2 regions of the Neorhizobium petrolearium genome follow, and region 1 is predicted to be linked to the other one. Evidence: riboswitches for the same ligand, from Rfam matches in the RefSeq annotation. Region 1 holds a riboswitch; the other holds the start of a gene.
What was found. Region 1 has a riboswitch for S-adenosylmethionine ahead of QEO92_RS00585 (O-succinylhomoserine sulfhydrylase). Riboswitches for the same ligand answer to the same signal wherever they lie in the genome.
Positions count from the first base shown of each region.

Region 2: it holds a riboswitch for S-adenosylmethionine, as region 1 does, so the genes downstream of both, metA (homoserine O-acetyltransferase MetA) here and QEO92_RS00585 (O-succinylhomoserine sulfhydrylase) in region 1, are expected to answer to the same signal.

Region 1 is NZ_CP123000.1:114,803-121,930, forward strand. Features, by position in the region: gene argF (ornithine carbamoyltransferase) at 52-969, shown strand; gene QEO92_RS00570 (Hsp33 family molecular chaperone) at 1,146-2,135, shown strand; gene QEO92_RS00575 (tannase/feruloyl esterase family alpha/beta hydrolase) at 2,172-3,746, opposite strand; gene apaG (Co2+/Mg2+ efflux protein ApaG) at 3,863-4,255, opposite strand; gene QEO92_RS00585 (O-succinylhomoserine sulfhydrylase) at 4,573-5,757, opposite strand; SAM riboswitch at 5,804-5,882, opposite strand; gene QEO92_RS00590 (2'-deoxycytidine 5'-triphosphate deaminase) at 5,954-7,048, shown strand; tRNA gene QEO92_RS00595 (tRNA-Gly) at 7,105-7,128, shown strand, end outside.
Region 2 is NZ_CP123000.1:4,490,816-4,497,943, reverse strand. Features, by position in the region: gene QEO92_RS21870 (ABC-F family ATP-binding cassette domain-containing protein) at 1-1,326, opposite strand, end outside; gene QEO92_RS21865 (thiamine diphosphokinase) at 1,330-1,980, opposite strand; gene QEO92_RS21860 (AAA family ATPase) at 2,081-2,920, shown strand; SAM riboswitch at 2,974-3,051, shown strand; gene metA (homoserine O-acetyltransferase MetA) at 3,122-4,060, shown strand; gene QEO92_RS21850 (vWA domain-containing protein) at 4,067-5,248, shown strand; gene QEO92_RS21845 (aldose epimerase family protein) at 5,329-6,351, shown strand; tRNA gene QEO92_RS21840 (tRNA-Gly) at 6,651-6,725, opposite strand; gene QEO92_RS21835 (cytochrome c family protein) at 6,919-7,128, opposite strand, start outside.

The DNA.
Region 1 (7,128 bases):
GGGCAGAAGGGGGCGCCATTTGATGGTTCCCTCTCTATAGGGAACCGTAAGATGGCCGCACCGAAACATTTTCTCGATCTTTCCGCCATGTCCTCGGCGGATCTGAGGACGATCCTCGACGATGCCAAGACCCGCAAGCAGGCGACCAAGGCGGGTACGGCGGAAAAGCCGCTTGCCGGCAAGATGCTGGCGATGATCTTCGAAAAGCCTTCGACGCGCACCCGCGTTTCCTTCGATGTCGGCATGCGCCAGCTCGGCGGCGAGACGCTCTTTCTTTCCGGCACGGAAATGCAGCTCGGTCGCGCCGAGACGATCGGCGACACGGCAAAAGTCCTCTCCCGCTATGTCGATGCGATCATGATCCGCACCACCGATCATTCGCGCCTTATGGAGATGGCCGAACATGCGACCGTGCCGGTCATCAACGGCCTGACGGACGACACCCATCCCTGCCAGATCATGGCCGACCTGATGACCTTCGAGGAGCATCGTGGTCCGGTGAAGGGCAAGACCTTCGCCTGGACGGGCGACGGCAACAACGTCCTGCATTCTTTCGTGGAAGGCGCGGCCCGTTTCGGCTATCGCATGAATATGGCGGTGCCGATGGGTTCCGAACCGCATGACAAGTTCCTGAACTGGGCGCGCGACAATGGCGGCGATATCATGCTCTGCCACGATGCCGAACGCGCGGTCGCCGGCGCCGATCTCGTCGTCACGGACACCTGGGTTTCCATGAACCAGGAGCACAAGGCGCGGGGCCACAACATCTTCCAGCCCTACCAGGTCAACGGCGCGCTGATGAAACGGGCGGACAAGGACGCGCTCTTCATGCACTGCCTGCCCGCTCATCGCGGCGAGGAAGTCACCGACGAGGTGATCGATGGTCCGCAGTCGGTCGTTTTCGACGAGGCGGAAAACCGCCTGCATGCCCAGAAGTCCATTCTCGCCTGGTGCTTTGGCGCTGTCTGAGCCTCGTTGCGCGCAGTCTTGATTTTCAATGAAGCCGGTCCCATCTACCGGCTGTCAATCGCGCCGCGTTTTTAAGAAGCGGCGTTTCAACATACATCGTCACGTCTTTTCCTCCAGCCAGCGGTTCCGCTCGGGCTGGCGCTTGTGTAAGACTGTTGGCGCGAAGGAGTGAAGTCATGGCGGAAGCGACTGTGGTACTGAACGATCTCGATTTTGCCGGAGATGACCGCGTCGTTCCCTTCCAGGTGGAAGGCTTGGACGTACGTGGACGGGCGGTTCAGCTTGGGCCGTTGCTCAACGCCATTCTCGGCCGCCATGAATATCCGGCGCCGGTTGCGCGTTTGCTTGCCGAGGCGATCGTGCTGACCGCGCTGCTCGGCACCTCGTTGAAATTCGATGGCAAGTTCACCGTCCAGACCAAAGGCGACGGTCCGGTCGACTTGCTGGTCGCTGACTTTTCCACGCCCGATGCTCTGCGCGCCTATGCCCGCTATGACGAAGAGGCGCTTGCCGAGGCCATCGAGGAAGATCGGACCTCTCCGCCCGATCTCCTGGGCAACGGCGTACTTGCCTTCACCATCGATCAGGGCAGGGGCATGCAGCCCTATCAGGGCATCGTGCCGCTCGACGGTTCCTCGCTCGAGGAAATTGCCGACGTCTATTTCCGCCAGTCGGAGCAGATTCCGACCACGGTTCGTCTGGGTGTTGCCGAGCTTTTCGACCGTGATGCCGAGGGCAGGCCGCGCCACAACTGGCGGGCTGGCGGATTGGTCGCCCAGTTCCTGCCGCAGGCGCCGGAACGCATGCGCCAGCCGGACCTGCATGGCGGTGACGGCGACGAGCGCGAGCTCGATTTCACGGAGGACGATGCCTGGACGGAAGCGCGTACCTTGGTGGAGACGATCGACACGGACGAGCTGACGGACCCGCAGGTCCCGATCGAGCGGCTGCTGTTCCGGCTGTTCCACGAGCGCGGGGTGAGGGTCTACGAACCGCAGACCGTCTATGACCGCTGCAGTTGTTCGCGCGAGAAGATCAAGAGCGTGCTGAACGGCTTTACCGCCGAGGAGATCGAGGCGAGCCAGGAAGATGGCCATATCGCCGTCACCTGCGAGTTCTGCTCGACCACGTATCGCTACGAAGCGGCCGAATTCGCCGAGGCTTGAAGTCGAAGGCGGGAGTTTCCTCCCGCCTTTTTCGTCTCATGGCATCTTGCACTGGAAGTTGGTGCCGTCCTTGAGGTCGCCGCTGCCGGAATATTTTGCGACCTGCGGATAGGGGCAGAGCGGCCGTGTCATGGCAGGCTTGCCGTCCTTCACCTGAGCGGCCTGTATCACCTCCGGCGGCTTGCCGTTTTCCACCCAATCCATCAGCGGCGTAAAGGCGTCAAAGACGTCCGTGCCGTAGCCCATGCTACAGTGGTACATGCCGGGTACCATGAAGAGGCGGTAGAATTCCGCAGTCCGCTCGGCGCCCATCTGCTTGCGGACGGATTCGTAGTAATTGACGCCCATCATCGGGTTGAGCGCCGGGTCGGACCAGCCGAAATAGGTGATCATCCGCCCGCCGCGCTTTTCGAATTCGCTGAGGTCGGGATTGGTCGCATCGACGATCTCCCGGATCATGCCGATCTTCGGATATTCCGTGTCGAAGTCGAAGGTCTTCCAGTCGATCGCCTTGCCGGAGGCGGGCAGCATGGCCATGTTTTTTACGAAGGTTTCTCCATAGGCGAGCTGCCGGCTCGGGCCCTCTTCGGAGACCATCCACATGTCCCAGCCGCTGGTGCCGGAGGCATCGACGCCCTCGGTTCCGTGTTGCACGCCGGGAAATATCGTCTCGCCCTTGATCCTCACGCCGCCGGCCAATGTCTTCAGCGTTTCCACCTGCGCATTGGTGAAGCAGTCGGAACCACCGGCCTCGCAGGTCTTCAGGTCCTTGGCAGGATCGAAATTGCATTGACGCGGGTCGGCGATCAGCCCGTCCTCGGCGCCGTCTATCCCATCGCATTTGTCCATCACGGCCTTGGCCAGCACGGGAAGCTGCGCCTTGCTGATCGGCGCCTTGATGAGCGCCCGGGCGTTCCAGACACCCCATATCTGCGTGTTGGTGAGGTCGAGGACGGGCGCACCGGCCAGGATGCCGTCGAAATCGCCGGGATAACGCTGCGCGGAAATCAGCCCCTGGCGCCCGCCTGTCGAGCAGCCATCCCAGTAGGAGAAGGAAGGGTGCCGGTCGTAATAGCGTGCGGCGATCGCCTTCGCCGTCTCGACCGTCACATGCACGGCACGTGAACCGTAGTCGATCAGGAGATCGAGATCCTGAGCGAAATCGCCGAGCTTGTAGGTGGCTGCGTCATGTCCGGTATTCTGCTGGACTGTCAGGAAACCTCGCGAAAGTTCGGCATCGCGCGTGGCGATGCGTGATGGCGCGGCGAGATTCTCGCCCGCATAACCGCCATTGCCGAACATGTAGAGCCGCCGGTTCCAGTTGTCGGGCAGGGTGATCTCGAAGCGGATCTGCGGTCGGATATATCCGGTCACCTGGCAATGGCCCGGCAGGGTGCCGGCCATTGCCACATGCGTGGCCTTCAGCATGGTTACGTCGGCGAGGGATTGGCCGTTCAGCATCCCGCAGGCGATCTGCGGCGAGACGGTGGCGGCCGAAAAATCCGGCCTGTCCTTCATGTCGATGAAGCTGCTCTTGTTCTGCGCCAGCGCGGGTGTGAAGGCCGCCAACGTCAGAAGGGCGCAGGACGCCAGCAGAAGAGGACGTGTCATCAAGGCTCCTCCCAAAGACCGTTTTGACGGCCTGAGAATGCCGGAGGAGGAAAGGAGCAACAAATAGAAAAAACGGCACAACCCATAACCTCGGGGTTGTCGCCGCGGCTGCGGGTTCAGTTGAGTACGCGCAGGAGGCCGGGCGAATCCAGAGAGAAGGCGGGGATGGTCACTTCGAAGGTTTCGCCCTCGTCTGTCTGCATGTCGTAGTGGCCGAACATCATGCCGGACGGCGTGTCGAGCGGGCAGCCCGAGGAATATTCGTAGGAATCGCCGGGTTTCAGCCGTGGCTGTTCGCCCACCACGCCGGGACCGTCGACCTCGTCCACCACACCGTTCTGATCGGTGATGTGCCAGTAACGATGGACCAGCCTCACGGAAATCGGCGAATGATTCTCGATGACGATGCGGTAACCCCAGACGTAGCGGCTTTCCTCCGGATTGGATTGCTCCTCCAGGTAGTAGGGTTCGACAGCGACTTCGATATCTCGTGTCCGGGCGCGATACATGCGGCACCTCAACAATGCTCACTTGCGTTTCTGATTTCGAAGTTCGTCATACTTCGCAGCAACTTTGGAGCGAACTTCCGAATCCAAAGAACATGAGCAGCTTTATAATTCCAGCGTGGTTTCGGATTGGAAGTTCGCCGCAGCGCTTGCCGCGAACAATACTGCGAATTTCAATCCACCACACTGGCCGATATTGTACAGGGCTGCTGAAACGTCAAGAATTCTCACGGTTTGAACAACGGAGTGTGAGCGTTTCTTGAAATTAGGGATAACTGATATGGTGAATCCGGCAGAACCGGATTCACCATGCCGGATTGTTAGGCCGTAACTTCGGAAAGCGCCTTCGCGAAATCCTCGAGCAGGTCCTCGGTGTCTTCGATGCCAGCGGAAAAGCGTACGGTGCCGGGCGAAATGCCGAGCTCCGCACGGGCCTCGTCCGTCAGGTTCTTGTGCGTCGTCGTGGCCGGATGGGTAATGAGGCTCTTGGAATCGCCCAGATTGTTGGAAATTCTGACGATCTCCAACGCGTTCTGAAGTTTGAAGGCGGCTTCCTTGCCGCCCTTCAGTTCGAAGGCGACGAGCGTCGAGCCGCCCGTCATCTGGCTGGCGATGATATCGGCCTGCGGATGGTCCTTGCGGCCCGGATAGATGACCTGCGCCACCTGGCTCTGCTCGGCCAGGAAATCGGCGATCTTCGAGGCGCTCTCCGTCTGCTGCTTGACGCGCAACGGCAGGGTCTCGATCCCCTTCAAAAGCGTCCAGGCGTTGAACGGCGACATGGCCGGGCCGGTATGGCGGAAATAGTCGTGCAGGTTCTCGTCGATCCAGGCCTTGTCGGACAGCACAACGCCACCGAGGCAGCGGCCCTGGCCGTCGATATGCTTGGTTGCCGAATAGACGACGATATGCGCGCCGAGCTCCAGCGGCTTCTGGAAGAGCGGGGTTGCAAAGACGTTGTCGACCACCACTTTCGCGCCGATCTGGTTGGCAAGCCTGGCGACGCCGGCGATATCGACCACTTCCAGTGTGGGGTTGGTCGGGCTTTCCAAGAAGAAGACCTTGGTCTTCGGAGTGATCGCCTTTTCCCAGTTTTCGAGATGGCGGCCGTCGACCAGCGTGCAGTCGATCCCGTATTTCGGAGCGAGTGTCTCGACCACCCAGCGGCAGGAGCCGAAGAGGGCGCGTGCCGCGACGATATGGTCGCCGGCCTTCAGCTGGCAGAGGATTGCAGCGGTGACGGCGGCCATGCCGGAGGCGGTGGCGCGCGCGTCTTCCGCACCTTCCAGCATGCACATGCGCTTCTCGAACATATCGTTGGTGGGGCTTCCGTAGCGTGCATAGATGAAGCCGTCCGTCTCGCCCTTGAAGCGGGCCTCGGCGGCTTCCGACGTATCGTAGACGAAGCCCTGGGTCAGGAAGATCGCTTCCGAGGTTTCGCCATATTGCGAGCGCAACGTGCCGCCGTGAACGAGCTGGGTTGCCGGGCGCCATGTCTTGGTCATGTTAGTTCCCACCTTCAACAACAAAAAAACCGGCCGCAAAAGCAGACCGGTTTGGCACCCGGTCTTTTTAGCCACTTATTTAACGTGGCTGCAAGCCGACCGGCCAAATCACCACGGGATAAAGCTGCCATACGCCCGCTGCCTTCTTGCGTCAATGGTCTCGATTTGGTTTTGTCACCTGAAATACGGAAGAGACATGATGGCTCGCGAAACAGGCATTCTGGCGGACCGCGCGATTGCGGCGCTTTTCAAAAGTGGACGGCTCACCTCCGAGCGAGAGCTTGACGTCGATCAGATCCAGCCCGCAAGTCTCGACCTGCGCCTGGGCACGAAAGCCTTCCGCGTCCGCGCGAGCTTCATGCCTGGCCCCACGCACCTCGTATCCGACAAGCTCGACCGTCTGAAACTGCATGTGATCGATCTTTCGGAAGGCGCGGTGCTTGAAACCGGCTGCGTCTATATCGTGCCGCTGATGGAAAGGCTCGACCTGCCGGCCAGCATGTCGGCCTCGGCTAACCCGAAGAGCTCGACCGGCCGGCTGGACATTTTTACCCGCGTCATCACCGACTACGCGCAGGAATTCGACAAGATCCCGGCCGGTTATTCCGGCCCGCTCTATCTCGAAATCTCGCCGCGCACCTTCCCGATCGTCGTGCGCCGCGGCTCGCGCCTGTCGCAGATCCGCTTCCGGGTGGGGAATGCCCTGCTCGGCGAGCCGGAGCTACTGCAACTCCACAATGACCAGATTCTCGTCGCCGCCACCAAGCCGAACGTTTCGGGCGGCGGCATCGCGCTGTCGATCGATCTCACTGGCGACAAAGAGGGGCTGATCGGTTATCGCGGCAAGCACCACACGGCGGTGGTCGATGTCGACAAGAAAGCCCAGCACGACATCTTCGATTTCTGGGAGCCGCTCTATAGCCGCGGTCGCACCGAACTGATCCTCGATCCGGATGAATTCTACATCCTCGTCTCGCGAGAGGCCGTGCATGTGCCGCCGCTCTATGCAGCCGAGATGACACCCTTCGACCCGCTGGTCGGCGAATTTCGCGTCCATTATGCCGGCTTCTTCGATCCGGGCTTCGGCCATGAAGCCGCAGGCGGCCGCGGCAGCCGGGCGGTGCTCGAAGTGCGCAGCCATGAAGTGCCCTTCATCCTGGAGGATGGCCAGATCGTCGGACGCCTCGTCTACGAGCATATGCAGGAAAAGCCGGAAGGGCTTTACGGGACGGGTGTCGGTTCGAACTATCAGGCACAAGGCCTGAAGCTCTCCAAACATTTTCGTACATGATCGAAAGCGGGAACGCTTGACACGCAGCCCCATCTGTTGAAAGTCTCAACCCGCAAGCGGGTGTAGCTCAATGGTAGAGC
Region 2 (7,128 bases), 1.2 Mb from region 1:
CAGCAGATCCAGCGTTTCGATGTCGAGGTCGTTGGTGGGTTCGTCGAGAATCAAGAGGTTCGAGGGCTTCGCCATGATGCGGGCGAGCATCAGGCGGGCACGTTCACCACCGGAAAGGCTCTTGATCGGTGTCCTGATCTGTTCCGGCTGGAACAGGAAGTCCTTCATGTAGCCTGCGACATGCCGCTGCTCGCCATTGACCAGCAACGTCTCCCCGCGGCCGTCTGTCAGGTAGTGGGAGAGCGTCTCCTCCGGATTCAGGTTCTCGCGCTTCTGGTCGAGCGTTGCGATCTCAAGATTGGTGCCGAGCTTGACGGTACCGCTATCTGGTGCGAGCTGCCCGGTCAGCATCTTGAGCAATGTCGTCTTGCCCGCGCCGTTAGGCCCTACGAGGCCGATCCGGTCGCCGCGATGAACCCGGATCGAAAAAGGTGCGACGATCTGCCGATCATAGGCTTTGGTGATGTTCTCCGCCTCGATCACAAGCTTGCCCGATTCACGACCTTCGGTGACCTGCGCCTGGACGGTCCCTTGGGGCCCTTTGTGGCCGCGATAGGCTGCTCGCATGGATTGCAGATCGCCGAGGCGCCGCATGTTGCGCTTGCGGCGCGCGGTCACGCCATAACGCAGCCAATGCTCCTCGCGCTCGATCGCCTTGCCGAGTTTGTGCTGTTCCAGCTCTTCAGCCTCCAGCACTTCGTCACGCCATGCTTCGAAATGAGCGAACCCCTTGTCGAGACGGCGAGAGATGCCGCGGTCGAGCCAGACGGTCGCGGTCGAAACCCGTTCGAGGAAGCGCCTATCGTGGGAAATCAGTACCAGTGCGCTCCTTGTTTTCCGCAACTCGTCTTCCAGCCATTCGATGGTCGGCAGGTCGAGATGATTGGTCGGCTCATCCAGCATCAGGATGTCCGGCTCGGGTGCCATCACACGGGCGAGCGCGGCGCGGCGGGATTCGCCGCCCGAAAGCGTCTTTGGGTCTTCCTGGCCGGTGAGGCCGAGATGTTCGAGCAGGTAGGTAACGCGATAGGGATCATCGCCCGGGCCGAGGCCCGTTTCTGCATAGGCTTGCACGGTTGCATAGTCGGCAAAATCCGGCGCCTGTTCGAGGTAGCGGATCGTCGAGGCCGGATGGCGGAAGACTTCGCCTGACTGCGGCTCGACCATGCCGGCGGCGATCTTCATCAGCGTCGACTTGCCGGAACCGTTGCGACCGACGAGGCAGATGCGGTCGCCTGGCTCCACCTGCAGGCCCGCCCCAGCGAGCAGCGGCGCGCCGCCAAAGCTCAGGAAGATATCGTCCAGTTTCAAGATGGGGGGTGCCAAAAGTCAGGCTCCTGTCATGTCGTAGGGGCGAGCAAGGATCATCGCTCTGCCGGCCTTCAGATGGAATTCCACCGGTCCTTCTGCAATGTTCGAGACCGTACGAGAAGAGCCGAAGGGAAGCCCAAAATTGTGGAGCGGATAACGCGCACCAATGATGTCCAGGCCTTCCAGTGCCGAAAAACCGATGATCGAAAAGAGCGAGCCTTTCGGCAAGTCGAGCTTTTTATCCCCCGGCAGCAGCGGCACCGCCTCCTCCTCGCCGGACGTGAGCAAAATGTCGAAGCCGCGTTCGGCAAGGCTTATGGCATGGAAGAGATGCTGGAGCGCGTGATCGCTCCGTTCCCCGCCGAGTGCACCGACGAAAATCAGCCGTGCGGCGCCGCGGTCGATCGCTTCCGTAGTGGCGATCTCACCGTCTGTCTCGGTCTTGGCGGGCGGATAGGTTTGCTGTTTCACGCCCGGCCATTGTCTTGCAAGTTCGGCATCGGTGGAATCGAAATCGCCGACCCACAGTTCGGGCTCGACGCCGAGTGTCGCTGCATGTCGCATGCCGCTGTCAGCCGCGATGAAGCGGCTGGTACTGGTCGCTTCCAGCAGTCGGTCGGTGACGGTGAGATCGCCGCCAAGCAGGATGGTAAAGGTCGAATGGCTCATGGTCACTGCCCTTAGCGTAAAGGGACCTCATTGGGAAAGCTGTTGCACCGCCGAAGCCAAGCTTTTAGTTTGCGGCTCGCTTTTCAATCGGGATATCAGGATGCAGTTTCAGGGTACAGCGGACTATATCGCGGACAAGGATCTGATGGTGGCGGTGAATGCCGCGATCCGGCTCGAGCGCCCGCTGCTGGTGAAAGGCGAGCCGGGTACCGGCAAGACTGAACTTGCCCGGCAGGTGGCAGCAGCCCTTGGTCTCGATCTCATCGAGTGGAACATCAAGTCCACCACAAAGGCACAGCAGGGCCTCTACGAATATGATGCGGTCTCGCGCCTGCGCGACAGCCAGCTCGGCGACGAGCGGGTCCACGATGTCGCGAATTATATCCGACGCGGCAAGCTTTGGCAGGCCTTTGCGGCGGACAGGAAGGTCGTCCTGCTGATCGACGAGATCGACAAGGCGGATATCGAATTCCCGAACGACCTTCTGCAGGAACTCGATCGGATGGAATTTCACGTCTACGAGACCGGCAAAACGGTCAAGGCTAGAGTCCGGCCCATCGTCATCATCACTTCGAACAATGAGAAGGAGCTTCCAGACGCTTTCCTGCGCCGCTGCTTCTTCCACTACATTCGTTTCCCGGATGTCGAGACGCTGTCACGCATCGTCGAGGTGCATTATCCGGGTATCAAGCAGACCCTCGTGCGCAACGCATTGATGCAGTTCTATGAAATCCGCGAGATGCCGGGGCTCAAGAAGAAGCCGTCGACGTCAGAGGCGCTCGACTGGATACGTCTCCTCGTTGCAGACGATGTCGACCCGGCCGATTTGCGCGGGGACGTGAAGAACGCGCTGCCGAAGCTGCATGGTGCGTTGCTCAAGAACGAGCAGGATGTCCATCTTTTCGAGCGGATCGCCTTCATGGCGCGGCGCGAGCGGTAAGCGGAAGATTTTGCTCCCATTGACGACAGGCATAGCAAGGCGTATTTGAAGGTCCGTAGTTTCGTGGTGATTTGGCCGGCCGGCTTGCAGCCACGTAAAAAAAGTCGCTAAAGGGCCGCGAGAAGATGACTTCCCCAGATCATGCTTCCCCGGGCCGGCTGCGATTTTTCGTCGCCGGTTTTTTATTTCGTGGGTTTAGACATGCCGATCAAGATTCCCGATACGCTGCCTGCCTTCAGCACCCTCGTTTCCGAGGGCGTGCGGGTGATGACCGAAACTGCGGCGGTGCGGCAGGACATTCGTCCGCTCCAGATCGGACTTCTCAATCTCATGCCCAACAAGATCAAGACAGAGCTGCAGATGGCGCGTCTCGTCGGCGCGACGCCGCTGCAGGTGGAGCTGTCGCTGGTGCGAATCGGCAACCACAGGGCCAAGAACACGCCGGAAGAGCATCTGCTGGCTTTCTACGAAACATGGGAAGAGGTGAAGCACCGCAAGTTCGATGGCTTCATCATCACCGGTGCACCGATCGAGACACTGCCTTACGAAGAGGTCACCTACTGGGACGAGATGGAGAAGATTCTCGACTGGACAACCACCAATGTCCATTCGACCATGAATGTCTGCTGGGGTGCGATGGCGGCGATCTACCATTTTCACGGCGTGCCGAAATACGAGTTGAAGCAGAAGGCCTTCGGTGTCTACCGGCACCGCAATCTTGCTTCCTCCTCCGTTTATCTCAACGGCTTTTCGGATGACTTCCAGGTGCCGGTATCGCGCTGGACGGAGGTGCGCCGCGCGGATATCGAAAAGGTACCAAGCCTTGAAATCCTGATGGAATCAGACGATATGGGCATCTGCCTCGTGCATGAGAAAAGGGGAAAGCGTCTCTACATGTTCAATCATGTGGAATACGACTCCACCTCGCTGGCGGATGAGTATTTCCGGGATGTGAATGCCGGTGTCCCCATCAAGTTGCCGCATGACTATTTCCCGCACAACGACGATACTCTGACGCCCCTGAACCGCTGGCGCAGCCATGCGCATCTTCTCTTCGGCAACTGGATCAACGAGATCTACCAGACGACGCCCTACGATCTGGAGAAAATCGGCGAGCCGGAGAAGACCGGCGCGGAATAGGTCAGCATGTTCATTCCCTTCTTCCTGCACCTAAAGGAGGCGAAGGTCCCGGTAACGCTCCGGGAATTCCTGGCGCTTCTCGAAGGCATGGAAGAGGGGCTGGCCGATTTCGACGTCGAGGCTTTCTACTTCCTCGCCCGCACGGCGTTGGTGAAGGATGAACGCCACATCGATAAATTCGACCAGGTCTTTTCCTCCTATTTTCGCGGCCTGGAGATGGTCTCCGGCAAGCCGGGCCTCGATACCCAGAACATTCCCGAAGAATGGCTGCGCAAGCTCATCGAAAAACACCTGACCGAGGAAGAGAAGAAACTCGTCCAGTCGCTCGGCGGTTTCGAAAAGCTGATGGAGACGCTGCGACAGCGGCTCGAAGAGCAGAAAGGGCGCCATCAGGGCGGGTCGAAATGGATCGGCACCGGCGGCACTTCGCCCTTCGGCGCCTATGGCTATAACCCGGAAGGCGTGCGCATCGGGCAGGACGAATCCCGCCATCGCAGTGCAGTGAAGGTCTGGGACAGGCGCGAATTCAGGGATTTCGACGACAAGGTCGAACTCGGCACGCGCAATATCAAGCTGGCACTGAAACGGCTTCGGCGCTGGGTGCGGGAGGGCGCGGCCGAGGAATTCGACCTGCCCGGCACGATCCGTTCCACCGCCGAGCACGGCTACCTCGACGTGCAGACAAGGCCGGAGCGGCATAATGCCGTGAAGCTTTTGATGTTCTTCGATGTGGGCGGGTCGATGGATGACCATATCCGCATCGTTGAGGAACTGTTTTCCGCCGCGCGGGCAGAGTTCAAGCATATGGAGCATTTCTACTTCCACAATTGCCTCTACGAAGGCGTTTGGAAGGAGAACCTCCGTCGCGCCGAGCGAATGGCAACGCTGGATCTCATCCGCAGCTATGGTTCGGACTACAAGGTGATCTTTGTCGGTGACGCTTCGATGAGCCCCTATGAGATCACCCATGCGGGCGGTTCCGTCGAGCACTGGAACCAGGAGCCCGGCGAGGCCTGGATCAGGCGTATCACCGATCATTTCCACCGCTGCGTCTGGCTCAATCCGGTGCCCGAAAATCAGTGGCGCTACACGGCCTCGATCGGGTTGATGCGGCAGTTCATGACCGAACGGATGTTTCCAATGACGCTCGGCGGGCTTGAACAGGCGACGCGCACACTCGCCCGCTGACGGATTTTGCTTCCCGTGACATTGCAGCTTGCCGCCAAATCACGCAGGTTGCCGCCAAATGTCCGGTGGAGGAAAAGGTCATGACGGATCAGAATTTCGAAGTCTTCGGCACGACGGAAAATGGCGAGCCCGTTTATCGCGTGAGAATTGCCGGCGGCGGATTGACCGCGAGTATCATTACATGGGGCGCCGTGATCCAGGATCTCAGGCTGGAGGGCCATCGGCCGCCACTCGTGCTGGGGTTCGAGGCTTTCGATCCATATCCGATCCATTCGCCGTATTTCGGGGCAACGCCCGGCCGTTGCGCAAACCGCATCTCCGCCGGCCGTTTCACGCTCGACGGAAGACAATACCAGCTTGAAATGAACCAACCGGGGATCGGCCACCTTCACGGGGGTACGGATGGTCTTGGCCGCAGCAACTGGTCGATCGTCGATCACGCGGCTGACAAGGTCGTACTTCAGATCACCGATCCCGATGGCCGCGCGGGCTATCCCGGCAATTGCACCGTGACCGCCACCTATCAGCTCAAGGACCACGGCGTGCTGTCGGTGATCTACGAATCCACGACTGACCAGCCGACACTCGCCAACATCTGCCAGCACTCCTATTTCAATCTTGACGGCCGTGAAGACGCCCTTGGTCACGACATTATGATCGCCGCCGATCAGTTGGTCGAAGTGGATGAGAAGCAGTTGCCGACCGGCAGACTGACGTCAGTCGCCGATACGCCTTTCGACCTGCGGGAGATGGGGCCGATGAAGCGGTTCGACGACGGCAAACAGGTCCTGTTCGATCACAACTACTGTCTGTCGCCGGAACGGACACGGAAGCGTTCCGTGGCGCTGGCGCGCAGCGTCTATTCCGGCGTTTCGATGGAAGTGCGGACCACCGAGCCCGGTGTGCAATTTTATGCCGCCTTCAAGCTTCAGGAAATCCCGGTGCCGGGCCTCGAAGGTCGCCGTTACGGCCCCTTTGCCGGGTTTTGCCTGGAAACCCAGGTATGGCCGGACGCGATCAATCATCCGAATTTCCCGAACGTTGTGCTGCGTCCGGGCGAAGTGCTGCGGCAGGAGACAGACTATGTCTTTTCGAAGCAGTGAGCGGGGATAAGCTTGGCTCACCCATGTGGCAGGCGGGGTGCGAAATAGATTCGATGATGGGAAGTCGAACCGCTTCGACATGAGACTTTGGCCGTCGACAGGAAAGTCGGCGGCACAAGCCGGGTCTGCACTATAGAATTCAAGCAGCGACGCTTCCGGCTTCATGCACTATGATCTGGGATATATCGACTTGGAGCAGCGAACTTTGCAAACCATCGACAATCCGTTCGGCACGAGATTGTCACCCATGTCTTAGGGACGATCTGTTACCTATGTCTCCGGTATGGACAGAGAAAAACTGGAGCGGGCGAAGGGATTCGAACCCTCGACCCCAACCTTGGCAAGGTTGTGCTCTACCCCTGAGCTACACCCGCTCATCAAGCCACCGGTCCGGGGTAGATCGCTTGGACCGTGGGTCGCGGCTGTTGCCGACGACGGGCGCTATATGGCCCAGACTTTTTTCAAATGCAACAGGGAAATGACGATTGGCGGCAAGAAAAATTACGATCCGCCCAAACTCCTGACAAACCGCCGGTTCCGCACGTGAACCGGCGGCCGCTTTGTGCCTCAGGAGGCGGGACAGGCCGCGCCGGTTTTCACCCAGGCATCGATGAGCTCGCCGAATTCAGCCTGCGTGCCCGGCACCGGTTCGCGGCCGGCGCCGGGTGCCCAGCCCCAGCCGACGAGTTCGTCATGCGCCATGTGCTCGACCAGTTCGTCCATGGTCATCTCGCCATTGCGTGCCGGATCCTTGATCTGCTGACAGATCTGGCCCAG